3 regions of the Vibrio apostichopi genome follow, and region 1 is predicted to be linked to each of the others. Evidence: predicted binding sites of a transcription regulator. Region 1 holds the regulator's gene; each other region holds the start of a gene.
The links. Region 1 encodes PurR, which represses purine synthesis genes. Its sites were predicted from a motif close to TNANGNAAACGTTTNCNTNA; they were not measured.
Positions count from the first base shown of each region.

Region 1 (4,293 bases):
TTTTCGGCATGATTTATCCTTAGTGCTCTCAACATGAAAGACTCAGGTTAAACCTATTGATTTAAAAGAGAAAAGAGGTTTATTTCGGTAAATCGACCATCGATTTCGGAAACACACCGAAAAGTGGATGATTAAAACCGAAATGAGTGGTCGGTTAAAAACGGATTTGGTGGTCGATTAAAACCGAAATAGGCGGTCGGCTAGCTCCGAAATATGCAGTATTCCACAGAGCAGTATTGAACACCTCGATCTGAGTGATGTACAAGCTCACCTGTATTCTTCCGCTCTTTCAACGCGTTTAAAAAGGCCTGCTTGACCGTGCGAGCTTTCATATCATCACCTATGTGATAGCCCACGATTTTTCTTGAGTAAGCGTCCGTCACTAAACTGAGATAAGTACTACCACACCGCGTTGCTAGATAAGTAATATCTGCAACCCATAATTGCTCTGGTCTTTCCGGTATTAAGCCTTCTTTGATTCGATTTGGATGGCAGTAAAAGCGATGATTACTGTTTGTGGTTCGATGATAAGCCCTTCGATTCGGCACTAATAATCGATTCATTCTCAGCAGAGAAAATAAGCGGTCTCGACCGATTTCAATATCATTCTGAGCAAGTAAATACTTGATCTTACGAGCCCCTATACGAGGGTGCATCATCCTTTGCTCCTTCACAAAACCGAGTACTGATTCATCTTTCTTTGTCTGATGAATTTCTGTAACACAGCGCTTGTAGAAAGCTTGTCGTGTAATACCGATGAAGTGACAAGCTTTAGTGACGGTCAACTTTCTGACCGTTTTTTCCTTAATAACTCGGCCTTGCGCTTCTTTGAGATTCGGACACCGAAATCTCGATCCATGACTTTTACAACCGCTTCAAAGAACTCAGCTTTGAGCTGAGTCTCTTCTAATTGCTGCTCGAGTTCTTTGATTCGTTGCTCTGGGGTTTGAGTTGAGGAAGAGTTTGACATAGTCGCTCCTAACGCTCTCGATTGTTCTGTTCCTTTAGACCAATCTAGTTGACCATGTTTGCGAAGCCAAACTAAAACGGTAGAGCGACCTTGGATCCCATAACGTTCTTGAGCTTGCTTATAAGTCATTTCGCCTTTTTCAACTTGGCTTACGACTGCCAATTTAAAGGCAAGAGAATAATCTCGTTGAGTACGTCTACTTGTTGTTTTCATGACACTCTCCAATTTCATGTTGGAAATGTGTCAACCATATTTAGGACGGTACAACTTTTATAAAAAAAGCCGCAAGAATGCGGCTTAGTTATGTAGATAGTTTGAACTGACAATATTAATTGACGCGACTGATAAGCTCTTCACGACGTTGCTGCGGTATTACAGACCAATGAGTACCATTGATCGCACCTTCAAGCGCCCAAAGCAGCTCAATGCTGACTGAGGAAGCATGCGATTCCTTGATGGCGTTAAATGCGTTTACAGAGCCAGATTCATATAAACATTCTACGGAATCGATCCCCGCCTTTTTCAACATACGCTCGGTAGCCAGTCGAAGGTTAGGGAGGTCCTTTAGTCGAGTTGGCTTAGCAGAAGACTGCTCAGCTTTCTCTTCTTTAGCAAAACCCAGAGACGTCGTAGCAAGTTGCAAGATTTTTTCTTGGTCTTGCCACAAACCTTCCGGCAATGCGAAATACTTAGTGACGACAGGGAAACCACGTTTTTTGTAGACGTATGGTTGAAACCCTTGTTGCTCGAATTGCTTTGTTGTGTCTTTGTCCGCTCTTATGTGCAGCTGGTCATTTACAACCAGAGCAAACATAGTGTCATCAGCAAAAAGCCCGAATCCACCAAACATTGAGCGTGATTTTATTTTTCCTAGGGGCTCAAATAATTTCATTGAGTCCTTTAGTATCGGTTTATCCATGTTATTTATCTCGGTGTATTTGAACTACGCCACCAAATAAGCAGGTCCGAGAGATTAGCAAAATGTTGCAATTAAATTGTCAATAAGCCGTAAATTACTAAATTGTTAGTAACTACTGCATTTTGCCATCGGTAACCCCGCTACCATACCAACGAGTGGTTTAGGCCGGAAGCTTTGCGTCTCACTCTTTCGAGTGGTTTGCCCTGTGCGTGACTGACTTAATAGAATAAAGTTTTTGTTGAATGAGGCTCACACCTGATATTTCAAAATGTGATGTTGCTTCAATTAATGATCTTGGTGTTATGCAACTGGGTTTATTTTGGCTGCTTATAAAAAAAGCGCACCCAAAGGTGCGCTTAATGAAATTAAACTCGATTTATCAATTAATTTAACGTTTTAACTGTGCTTCGTTCAACAATTTCAGGATGCATTTCGAAGACACGTTTTTCATGATCTTTATCTTTAATGCGTTCCAATAAAATTTCGAATGCATTTTTACCAACACGACGTTTAGGTTGGTGAACCGTCGTCAATGGTGGAGAGAAGTATTCTGCAAGTTCAATGTTGTCGTAACCGATAACCGAAATATCTTCAGGAATACGAATGCCTTGCTGTTGCAGGCGACTCATTAGGCCAAGTGCCATTGTGTCGTTAAAACAGAACACAGCGGTAGGGCGATCTTCCATCTGAGCAATTTTATCAGCCGCAAGTACAGCGGTATCACACTCAAAGTTACCTTCAATGATGAGCTTTTCGTCGGTTGTGACCTTCGCTTCATTGAGTGCGCGTTTGTAACCCGCGATGCGTTCTACACATGCTGCTTTGTCTAAGTGGCCACTTAAACAAGCAATCTTTGTGTGACCACGTTCTAGCAGGTACTTAGTTGCTAGGTAGCCGCCTTCTTCAGAGTTATCGATGATTTTATCAGCCTGAGAGGTTTCAGGCCCCCAATCCATGACAACTTTTGGGATATCTGCATGGCGATCTAACATGCCACGAAGTTCTTCTGTTAAGTCAGAACACATAACCAAGATGCCATCTACACGTTTTTCTGCAAGCATTCGAATGTAGTCACGTTGCTTCTCATAGATACCACCCGTGTTACACAGAATCAAAGTGTAACCTTGACGGTAGCAGTAGCTTTCAACACCATCGATCACTTCAGAGAAGAAGAGGTTTGTTGATTGAGTCACTAGCATGCCGATAGTGCGTGTTGAATTGCATTTCAAGCTACGAGCAACAGCACTTGGCGCGTAGTTTAATTCGTCAACGGCTTTGTTTACTTTCTCTTGAGTCGCTTCTGCAACAAAACGCGTTTTGTTGATTACGTGAGAAACGGTGGTAGTTGATACGCCTGCTAAGCGAGCGACATCTTTTATCGTGGCCATGGTTTTATCCTATTAGAAGCTACTTTCCCAAAGTACGGAATAAAGTAGCCGTTAAGCTACCTAACTAAGAGCTTAAATTTGTAGGGCTCTTTGGGGTATTAAAGTGCTAAAAAACAAAAAACCGCTATTGAGCGGCTTGTCTTAACACCGAAATGCTCTGAACTTAAATAAGCATAGCATTTCGTGAATGTTTCATATTTTATCGTTTGCGGTCACAATTTTAGACTGACTAGAAATTACTCGCAATAAAATTCACCCAGAAATCTGGGTGAATTGTCACATTTTATTGAATTTGTTTACTTAATCATCAGCGAATCTTATTCACCCGCTAAATACTGAGTGTCCAGATTACAGAAGGCAACGAGAAGAGAGGCAACCGATGCATAGAAACCGAATGAATCGATCTCACGACATCTAGCGTTGAACTTTGGTACCCAAGTAAGAAGTTGTTGTTCAATAAACTGTTGTTGAACAGCGAACGATTTTTCTAATTCTTCTTCAAGCTCAGTTTCATTTGAACGGATGATGAGATTACCAAGGAAATCAAGTTCGATAGCAATGTGGTCGGCTGGTTCTTTTAGATCTTGGTTTACCACCAAGTTGTGCTTAGCCATGATGTCTTCCATGTCTTTGGCTGGCTTGTCGTTTAACAGACCCGTTTCGCCGATATACATTGAAGCGTAAGGTAGAGCACCATGTTTATCTGTCTTTAAGAATAGATCGCAGAAGTCAGCAGACAGTTCTAGTTGGGCATCTTCACGTGTTTGTAGACGGTTCAATGCGTCTACCAGTTTATCAATCGCAGGCTTAAGTGTTTCGTTTTCGCCTAAACCAGTCAGAAAAGAACGAATCTCAACAGAGTGGTAGTGATCGAGTTCTTCTTGTGTGAGCTCTTTAGCGAACAAGCTTGATAGCCACCAGTATATTTCAGCTCTTTGTTCGTTGAATGCTTTCGTATCTTTCATTTCATAGATCCTGATTTAGTCTTGTGATGTTTATATACCCAAGCATCGTGA
Region 1 is NZ_AP028067.1:2,493,200-2,497,492, reverse strand. Features, by position in the region: gene istA (IS21 family transposase) at 1-10, opposite strand, end outside; partial or broken gene QUF19_RS11090 (IS3 family transposase) at 219-1,183, opposite strand; gene QUF19_RS11085 (TfoX/Sxy family DNA transformation protein) at 1,299-1,889, opposite strand; cyclic di-GMP riboswitch class I at 2,017-2,102, opposite strand; gene purR (HTH-type transcriptional repressor PurR) at 2,273-3,277, opposite strand; gene torD (molecular chaperone TorD) at 3,595-4,242, opposite strand.

Region 2 (4,293 bases), on a different replicon from region 1:
TTTTGCAATTAAGCTTGCCAGTTGGACAATTAAGTACCACGAAAACTTTGCAGATCCGTTTGTGTTTAATTAAGTGTTTTGGGGTTGCTGATGGTCGTTCGGTTTGGTGGAAGTATATTGGGTTCAATAGGGATTCTATTGCAGAACTGCCAATAAGCGCAGTTAACATGTAACTGCGTTTATTGATGAATTATAAAGAATTAGTGAATCAATAAATCAGCTTAATCCGATAATGTTGCCATTGGCATCGATGTCGAGAGACATGAAAGCTGGTTTATCCGGTAAGCCAGGCATGGTCATTACATTGCCACACAAAGCGTAGATGAAACCTGCTCCGGCACAAAGCTTCAGTTCTCTAACGGGTACATCAAACTGGGTAGGCGCGCCTTTAACTTGTGCTTCTGTCGAAATAGATAGCGGTGTCTTTGCCAAACACACTGACAGGTTGCTGTATCCATGTTGATTGAATTCAGCGAGTTGTTTCCTCGCTAAAGGTGATAGCGAAATACTTGCTGCACCATAACCGACCTCGGCAACTGCCATTAGCTTTTCTTCTAAGCTCTGCTCCGACTCATAAAGCGGTTTAAAGTCGCTCTCGCTTTCACAAGCATTGACCACGGCTTGAGCTAACAACGTCGCACCTTCGCCGCCTTTACCAAAAGCTTCGCTGATTTCAACGGTCACATTCGGATCAAAATCGGTGATCAGCTGTTTCAACGTGTTCAATTCTTGAATCGAGTCTTGTGGGAATTGGTTGATGGCGACAACGGCAGGCACTTGGTATTGCTTAACGTTGTTGATGTGCCATTTTAGATTCTCAAAGCCAGCGATAAGGGCGTTTTGGTCATCATTGAAGATTGACTCTGGCAATGCTGTACCCGGTCTTAAATCGTATAAGCCTGAGTTAGCTTTTAGGCCACGTAGTGTTGCGACGATCACTGCGCAATCAGGTTTTTTATTCGATGCTTTAACCTTGATGTTGCACGCTTTTTCAAAACCCATGTCGGAGCCGAAACCGCCTTCAGTCACAACAAAATCACTCAGTTTGAGAGCAATCTTATCGGCAATGATTGAAGAGTTACCATGTGCAATGTTTGCGAAAGGCCCTGCGTGAATCAACGTTGGCACCCCTTCAAGTGTTTGCATTAATGTTGGTTCAATTGAATCTTTCATTGTTACGGTCATTGCGCCTGCAACGTTGAAGTCATCTGCGGTTAATGGCATGCTTTGGTGGTTATAAGCGAGTACCACACGACCAATACGCTTGCGCAGGTCTTGAAGGTCGTCAGCTAACGCAAGAATGGCCATGAGCTCTGAAGCGGCCGAGATATCAAAGCCATCTTCGCGTTCAAAACCGTTGATTGTTTTGTCTGCCTCGTTCTTACCGACAGTGATCATGCGCAGTGCACGATCATTATGGTCGAGCACGCGTCGCCAAACGATTCTGCTTGGGTCTATATCTAGCGCTTTTAAGCCAGAGCGTGCTTCAAAGGCTTCTAATCCTTCACGTTGCTCATGATACAAACGAGCGTCAATAGCGGCAGAGGCGAGGTTATGAGCTGCTGTCACTGCATGAATGTCGCCAGTTAGGTGGAGGTTTAACTGCTCCATTGGCGCCACTTGAGAATAACCACCGCCAGCAGCACCGCCTTTGACACCAAATACTGGCCCCATAGAAGGTTGACGAATACACGCCATCGCAGATTGGTTAATTTTAGCGAGACCTTGTGCAAGACCAATTGTGGTGACTGTTTTACCTTCACCGAGTGGCGTAGGTGTAATAGCAGTCACAACGATCAATTTGCCGTCTTGTTGCCCAGACAGGCGTTCAAGGGAGCTTAAAGAAACCTTAGACTTATGGAGTCCTAGCGGTTGATGTTCATCTTGATTCAGGCCTGCTTGTTCAGCAACCTCACTGATGTTTTTAAGGGGAGTAGAGCGACAAATATCAATATCAGATAGCATATTTGATCCTTATATCAGAACCGAAAGGTGGTACGTAAACGTTTGCGTGGCGATAGTACTGTATAATTTTGCCAAGTAAAGGCAAACCACACGAATTATGTGCTGGAAGATAACAGATCTAAAGAGTCATTGCGCGAGATCAAATCTTAAACAAGCAAAATATTCGATTTGATTACCTTTAATTGTGTTTGCATAAATAACGAATACAAAAAGGGCTGCATATAGCAGCCCTTCGATAAATGGGTAATCTAACTAGGCGTTAACCTCAACCAGTAGACAACCTAATAGGATCGATTAACGATCCCAGTATGTTTCTTCTAAGCTATCTTCACGTTCCGGTAGGGCACGAGAAAGGCGAGGTGAGTGTTGAGTCAATACCTCGTAGCTTACACGGTTGGCATACTTACAAATTTGAGACAATGACGAGTACGTTAGACAAGCGTGCTCGTGTTTCTCTGAGTTTGGCACATTCACGTGGTGGTAGCTGTTCGCTGCCATATCGTGTAGCAGTGCAGAAAGTGCACCGTCGCCTGCGCCATTGGTGTTCTTAATCTCAAGTGGACCACCAAGGTAAGGGCCAATGTGAGAGTACACTTTTACTGGGTCTACACAGTCTTGCTTACGCATAGCACGGCTAAATTCAAACTTGTTGAACTCAGGGATGTTACCCGGTAACAGTGGCAGTGTGGTTTCACGTTTCGCTAGTTCGTCCGTGTAACCTGCCATGTACAGGCCAATAGGGCCAGCGGTACATAAAACAAGGTCAACCCATTCAAGCGCTTTATTCGCTGCAAGTAATGGATCTTTTTCACCGGTTAGTGCTTCACCTTCGTCTTCGTTCATAGCGACGATAGTGACGTTCTCTTTCAGGTATTCTTGCCACCATTCAGCATTACCTTCGATCACGTATTTAGTACCAAGCGTCAGTACAACAGGCACATTGTGTGCTTTCGCATATTCAATCGCTTTTTGTACGGCTTTTGGCATTGGATCTTCAGGCTTGCCGCGCATTAGGTATGAAGATACAACCAATGCAGATGCTTTTTCGAAAATTTGCTCAGGAATACTTTCAGGAAGCAGTTGATTCATGTGTCCTTCGTTGATCGCAAACGTACGTTCGCCATCTTCGGTAATCAGCGTGTAACAACGACCAATTGGACCATCAACTGTTTGTAGGTGGTTTAAGTTCATGCGAGAAGAGGTACGGCAAAGGTAGCGGTAACCAAACGAGCCTACTTCGATTTTCTTAGACATAACGCCAAGCAGAACCGATTTGCTGTCTGCAAGAACAGAGTAGTTGTGCAGCGTATTACCAATGGTATCGCCAGGGTACTGATGCGTGATCAAACCACGTTCAACTAGCTCTTCGTACAGGGCATCGGCTTTACTTTCTTCCAGTACAAGCGAGTGACCTTTACTCAGTTCGTATTTTTCAAGGAACGCGTTGTCAACACGGGCTTCGATATCAACAATAGTTTGACCTACGCCGACAATAGTCGCGCGATGCAACTTAGGCGTTTGTTGAATTTGGTTGACCAACGGATCACGGGCGTGAGTTGGAAAATAGTGCTTAGATTTACGCTGTCCAGGAAACTTCATATGAAAAATACAGTGAAAAAATTTTGCCGCATGATATCACATTTTGTTTCTGTTTCTTTCATTTTTATTACATTTTGAATCACCTGCACAATGTCTGTACAGGTGATTCAAGCTCATTATTCCGTAGGGACTAACGTAGCAGGATCAACGTAAGCCTTTGTACCCCATAGAGGAACAGTGGAAAGGCTGTGTTTGAAGCTACCCTCTGTTTCTTTAGTGGTGTAAGACAAGTAGAGCAATGATTGATTCTCTGCGTCGTAGATGCGGCGAACTTTCATTGTTTTGAAAAAGATACTTTTCGATTTCTTAAATACCACTTCACCTGATTTACTCTTATCTATTTGAGCAATCATTTCAGGGGTGATTTCACCGGTTTGACGACAAGAGATTGAGCTATCACTTGGATCCGATAGGCTAAGGTTCGCTTCGATGGATGCGATATGACAAGTTACACCCGCGATCTTATCGTCGTCTAAAGAAGACATCTTGATATCCTTCATTGTGAAGAAACCAAGAGAAACGTCGCCAACCTCGTTGTCTGAGCAGCCAGCCAACAATGTCATGATACCAACTGCTATTAAGGCTTTTTTCATAAGAAGTCCTTTTTATTTATATAGTTCTGTTTACTATAGGAATATTGAAAGCTTGAATACGAGTGTAGAGCTTTTCACCGAGTTCTTAAAGGATGTTGTTGGAGAATGAAAAATATGAAGCATTTAAAGTACTTGT
Region 2 is NZ_AP028068.1:1,914,946-1,919,238, reverse strand. Features, by position in the region: gene QUF19_RS25305 (formate--tetrahydrofolate ligase) at 217-1,965, opposite strand; gene QUF19_RS25300 (inosine/guanosine kinase) at 2,260-3,564, opposite strand; gene QUF19_RS25295 (CreA family protein) at 3,681-4,157, opposite strand.
Region 2: a site for PurR is predicted at 1,996-2,015, ahead of QUF19_RS25305 (formate--tetrahydrofolate ligase). Genes of this name have one in related genera too.

Region 3 (4,293 bases), 540 kb from region 1:
TTGAGTACCTGTTTTATTTTGTCTCGGATAAACGGTGCTTACTGAAAAGTACTATTTATTGAAGAGCCCATTTATTGGAAAACACCATTTATTGAAAAACACATAGCTTATCGAATTAAGCTTTTTCTGGGATTGCTTCAAGCAGTGCAACCATTTGGTTCCAGAATAGCTCAACGGTGTCGATCTTCACTTTCTCATCTGGAGAGTGAGGGAACTTGATCGTTGGGCCGAAAGAAACCATGTCCATGTTCGGGTAAGGTTCTTTGAATAGACCACACTCAAGACCAGCATGGATAACCATGATGTTTGGTTTGTGACCGTAGATGCCTTCGTACATATCGCGGAAGATGTGCATGATTTCTGAATCAGCGTCTGGCTTCCAACCTGGGTAAGCACCAGAGAACGCGATGTTCGCACCAGCCAGTTCAGCAACAGAGTGAAGCATGCCTTCAACTTGCTTACGGCCAGAGTCGATCAGTGAACGAATCAGGCAAAGTACCGTGATTGAGTTTTCTTCTGTTGTGATAACACCAACGTTTAGAGAAGTCTCAACAACACCTTCAATCTCATCACTCATACGAATCACGCCATTTGGACATGCGTTAAGTGCTGCGATAAAGCGAGCCTGTTCTGCTTGAGCAAGGGTACCCATTTCAACGGCTACTTCTTCGTTGAATGTTACGATGCTGTCTTCGATTTTCCCCAGCTCAGTAGATAGAAGCTCGGTGTAGTAGTTGTATAGCGAAGCCAGTTTGTCTTGGTTTGCAGCCGGTACTGCCACCGTTACGAAGCCTTCACGAGGGATAGCGTTACGAAGGCTACCACCTTTGAACTCTACGATACGAAGATCTAGCTCTTTTGCGTGACCCGCTAGGAAACGAGCAAGCAATTTGTTTGCGTTTGCACGACCTGTGTGAATATCACAACCAGAGTGACCGCCTTTAAGGCCTTTTAGCGTTAGCTTACGTGTAACGAAATCAGCAGGGACTGCATCACGAGTGATGTCGAAAGTCATTGCGCCGTCGATACCGCCAGCACAACCCATGTACACTTCGCCTTCTTGCTCTGAATCGGTATTAAGAAGGATATCACCTTCTAACCAACCCGCTTCAAGACCGAAAGCACCCGTCATACCCGCTTCTTCATCTACGGTTAGTAGAACTTCGATAGGGCCGTGCTTGATTTCGTTTGAAGCAAGAACCGCTAGGCAAGAAGCCATACCCATGCCGTTATCAGCGCCAAGTGTTGTGCCTTTTGCTGTAACCCACTCACCATCGATGTATGGCTGGATAGGATCTTTAGCGAAGTCGTGAACCGTGTCTTCGTTCTTTTGTGGAACCATATCGATGTGCGCTTGTAGCACAACACCTTTTTTGTTTTCCATGCCTGGCGTTGCAGGTTTAGTAATGAATACGTTACCCGTTGGGTCGCGACGTACATTTAAACCTTGCTCTGTTGCCCAAGCAATAATGTATTGAGCTAGCTCTTCCTCATGCTTAGAAGGATGTGGGATTGAGCAAATCTTATCGAAGAACTGCCAAATAGGGGCAGGGGATAATTTACTGATCTCAGAATGGAATTCAGACACGGATGACTCCTTTTTTATTTGGTAACCATATATTTAGGATTCTTATGAGTAAAAACCTAGAACAAAAATCTAAAATATGGGTCTGTTTTGATGGCAACAGCATACCACTTGAGGCTTTTGACGAGTAGCGCTTCTAAACGTCAAATGTTTCAATTTTTGAAAGCGGTCTTGTTCATTTGATCACAAGTAAGTGTGTTGATGCTTATAAATGGTGTAAGCAAACGTTTGTTTAAGTCTATTTTGTAATTTAATTACAAAATTAAGTTTCTTAAATAACCAGAATTAGCCAAAAGTGTGACGTACAGCAAAAAATACTTGTAATCTTTTTTCTTTCGGGTATATTAATAACCAACTTCTGAAGTGAAGAGTAAATGCTCAAAGGATGAGTCCGTTTTATCGCCTCCAAGGAACCGAGAAATCAAATTCGTTTTTTATTGATTTATTAAGGTGATAGTTATGAAAGGTTTACCATCTGCAATGTTCTGGCTTAACAGCTCTGTTTACACTAGCAACTTTGCATACCCTACAAGCTTCGGTTACTAATACCGTAAGCATGTAACTCGAACAGTTTTGTTCACCCCTATATATTGGAATTCTTTTACAGCCCTTTTGGTTGACAGATTCTACCGCCACTCAGTTTTGAGTGGCGTTTTTTTTGCCTGCTACTTTTACCTACCTGTTAAATTCATCATTTTTTGTTATTCACAGTGGTTGTTTTTTAAACGCTAAAATATCAATTTGCGTATTATTACTGATCCTGTTGAAAAATACACAACTCTTGTGGGTTTAAATTGAGAATATGATGGCTACATTCTCAATGGAAATAACCGATGGTTGAAAAAATAACCAAGTAATCTTATCGTGTTTTTGTTATATAATTTGTTGTTTTTACAGGTTTTTAATCTTTGGTTCCTGTCTTTTTAATCGCTTTGTTTCATACGGCATTCTGATAAATATCGATTAGAGCCTTAATTCTATCTGGAATTTGTTATTTGATAACTTTATAATCCACAGCCAATCGTTTACGCAACCGTTTACTTTTTACCCTTATAGGATTCGATAATGTTCGAAAAGCTATTCAAACTCAGTGAAAATGGCACCAATGTGCGCACTGAAATCATCGCAGGTCTAACAACCTTCCTAACAATGGCTTACATCATTTTTGTAAACCCAATGATTCTAGCTGATGCTGGTATGGACCATGGCGCTGTATTTGTAGCAACCTGTTTAGCGGCAGCTATTGGCTGTTTCATTATGGGCTTTGTCGCTAACTACCCAATCGCACAAGCACCAGGTATGGGGCTGAATGCCTTCTTTACCTACGCTGTTGTTATGGGCATGGGTTACACGTGGCAAGTTGCTTTGGCAGCGGTTTTCGTATCTGGCGTCATCTTCATTTTCTTAAGCATTTTCAAGATACGTGAATGGATCATCAACTCGATTCCTATGTCTCTGCGTGTTGGTATCTCTGCGGGTATCGGCCTTTTCCTTGCGTTCATCGCACTTGGTAATGCAGGCATCGTTGTTTCTAACCCTGCGACTAAGGTTTCACTTGGCGATATCACTGCGATAGCGCCAATGTTAGGTGCGCTTGGTTTCTTCCTGACTATTGCTCTTGTTCACCGCGGTGTGAAAGGTGCTGTAATGATTGCGATTCTAGCAATCACGGCTATCGGCATTGCAATTGGTGACGTTCAATACGGCGGCATCATGTCTACTCCACCAAGCCTAGCGCCAACGTTCATGCAGCTTGATTTCTCTGCTGTATTTGAAATTGGTATGATTTCAGTGGTATTCGCATTCTTGTTCGTCGATTTGTTCGATACAGCGGGTACTCTGGTTGGTGTTGCTACGAAAGCAAACCTAATCAAAGAAGACGGTAAACTGCCTCGTCTAAACAAGGCACTACTTGCTGACTCAACAGCAACGTCTATCGGTGCATTGCTAGGTACATCAAACACGACATCTTACGTTGAGAGTGTTGCGGGTGTTGCTGAAGGCGGTCGTACCGGTCTAACTGCGGTTGTAGTTGGTATCTTATTCCTACTGGCTCTTTTCTTCTCGCCACTTGCAGGTATGATTCCGGCTTACGCAACATCAGGTGCACTTTTCTATGTAGCCATTCTGATGATGTCAGGCCTAGTTGGCATTGATTGGCGTGATCTTACGGAAGCTGCACCAGTCGTGGTAACATGCCTGCTTATGCCGCTGACGTACTCTATCGCTGAGGGTATCTCACTAGGTTTCATCGCTTACGCTGCAATTAAGCTGCTAAGTGGTAAAGGTCGCGACGTTTCACCTGCTGTGTGGGTAATGTCGGTTATCTTTATTCTTAAATACATTTTCGCTTAATCGTCTAGATTTCTGCTTAATCGCTGAAGAGGCTATGTAAGGCATAGCCTCTAATAACATGACAAAATTATTAGGTTTTATACTATGAGCAACAAATTCGTTATCACTTGGGACAACATGCAGACTTACTGCCGTCAACTAGCTGAAAAGCAAATGCCAGCAGAACAGTGGAAAGGTATCTGGGCAGTAAGCCGTGGTGGTTTGGTTCCTGGTGCAATCTTGGCTCGTGAACTAGGTATTCGTCACGTAGATACGATTTGTATTTCTAGCTACGACCACGATCACCAACGTGATATGACAGTCGTTAAAGCTCCTGAAGGTGACGGCGAAGGTTTCCTAATCGTTGAAGATCT
Region 3 is NZ_AP028067.1:3,029,323-3,033,615, reverse strand. Features, by position in the region: gene QUF19_RS13480 (aminoacyl-histidine dipeptidase) at 116-1,588, opposite strand; gene vcdP (small protein VcdP) at 2,045-2,131, shown strand; gene QUF19_RS13475 (NCS2 family permease) at 2,651-3,940, shown strand; gene gpt (xanthine phosphoribosyltransferase) at 4,025-4,293, shown strand, end outside.
Region 3: a site for PurR is predicted at 2,611-2,630, ahead of QUF19_RS13475 (NCS2 family permease). Genes of this name have one in related genera too.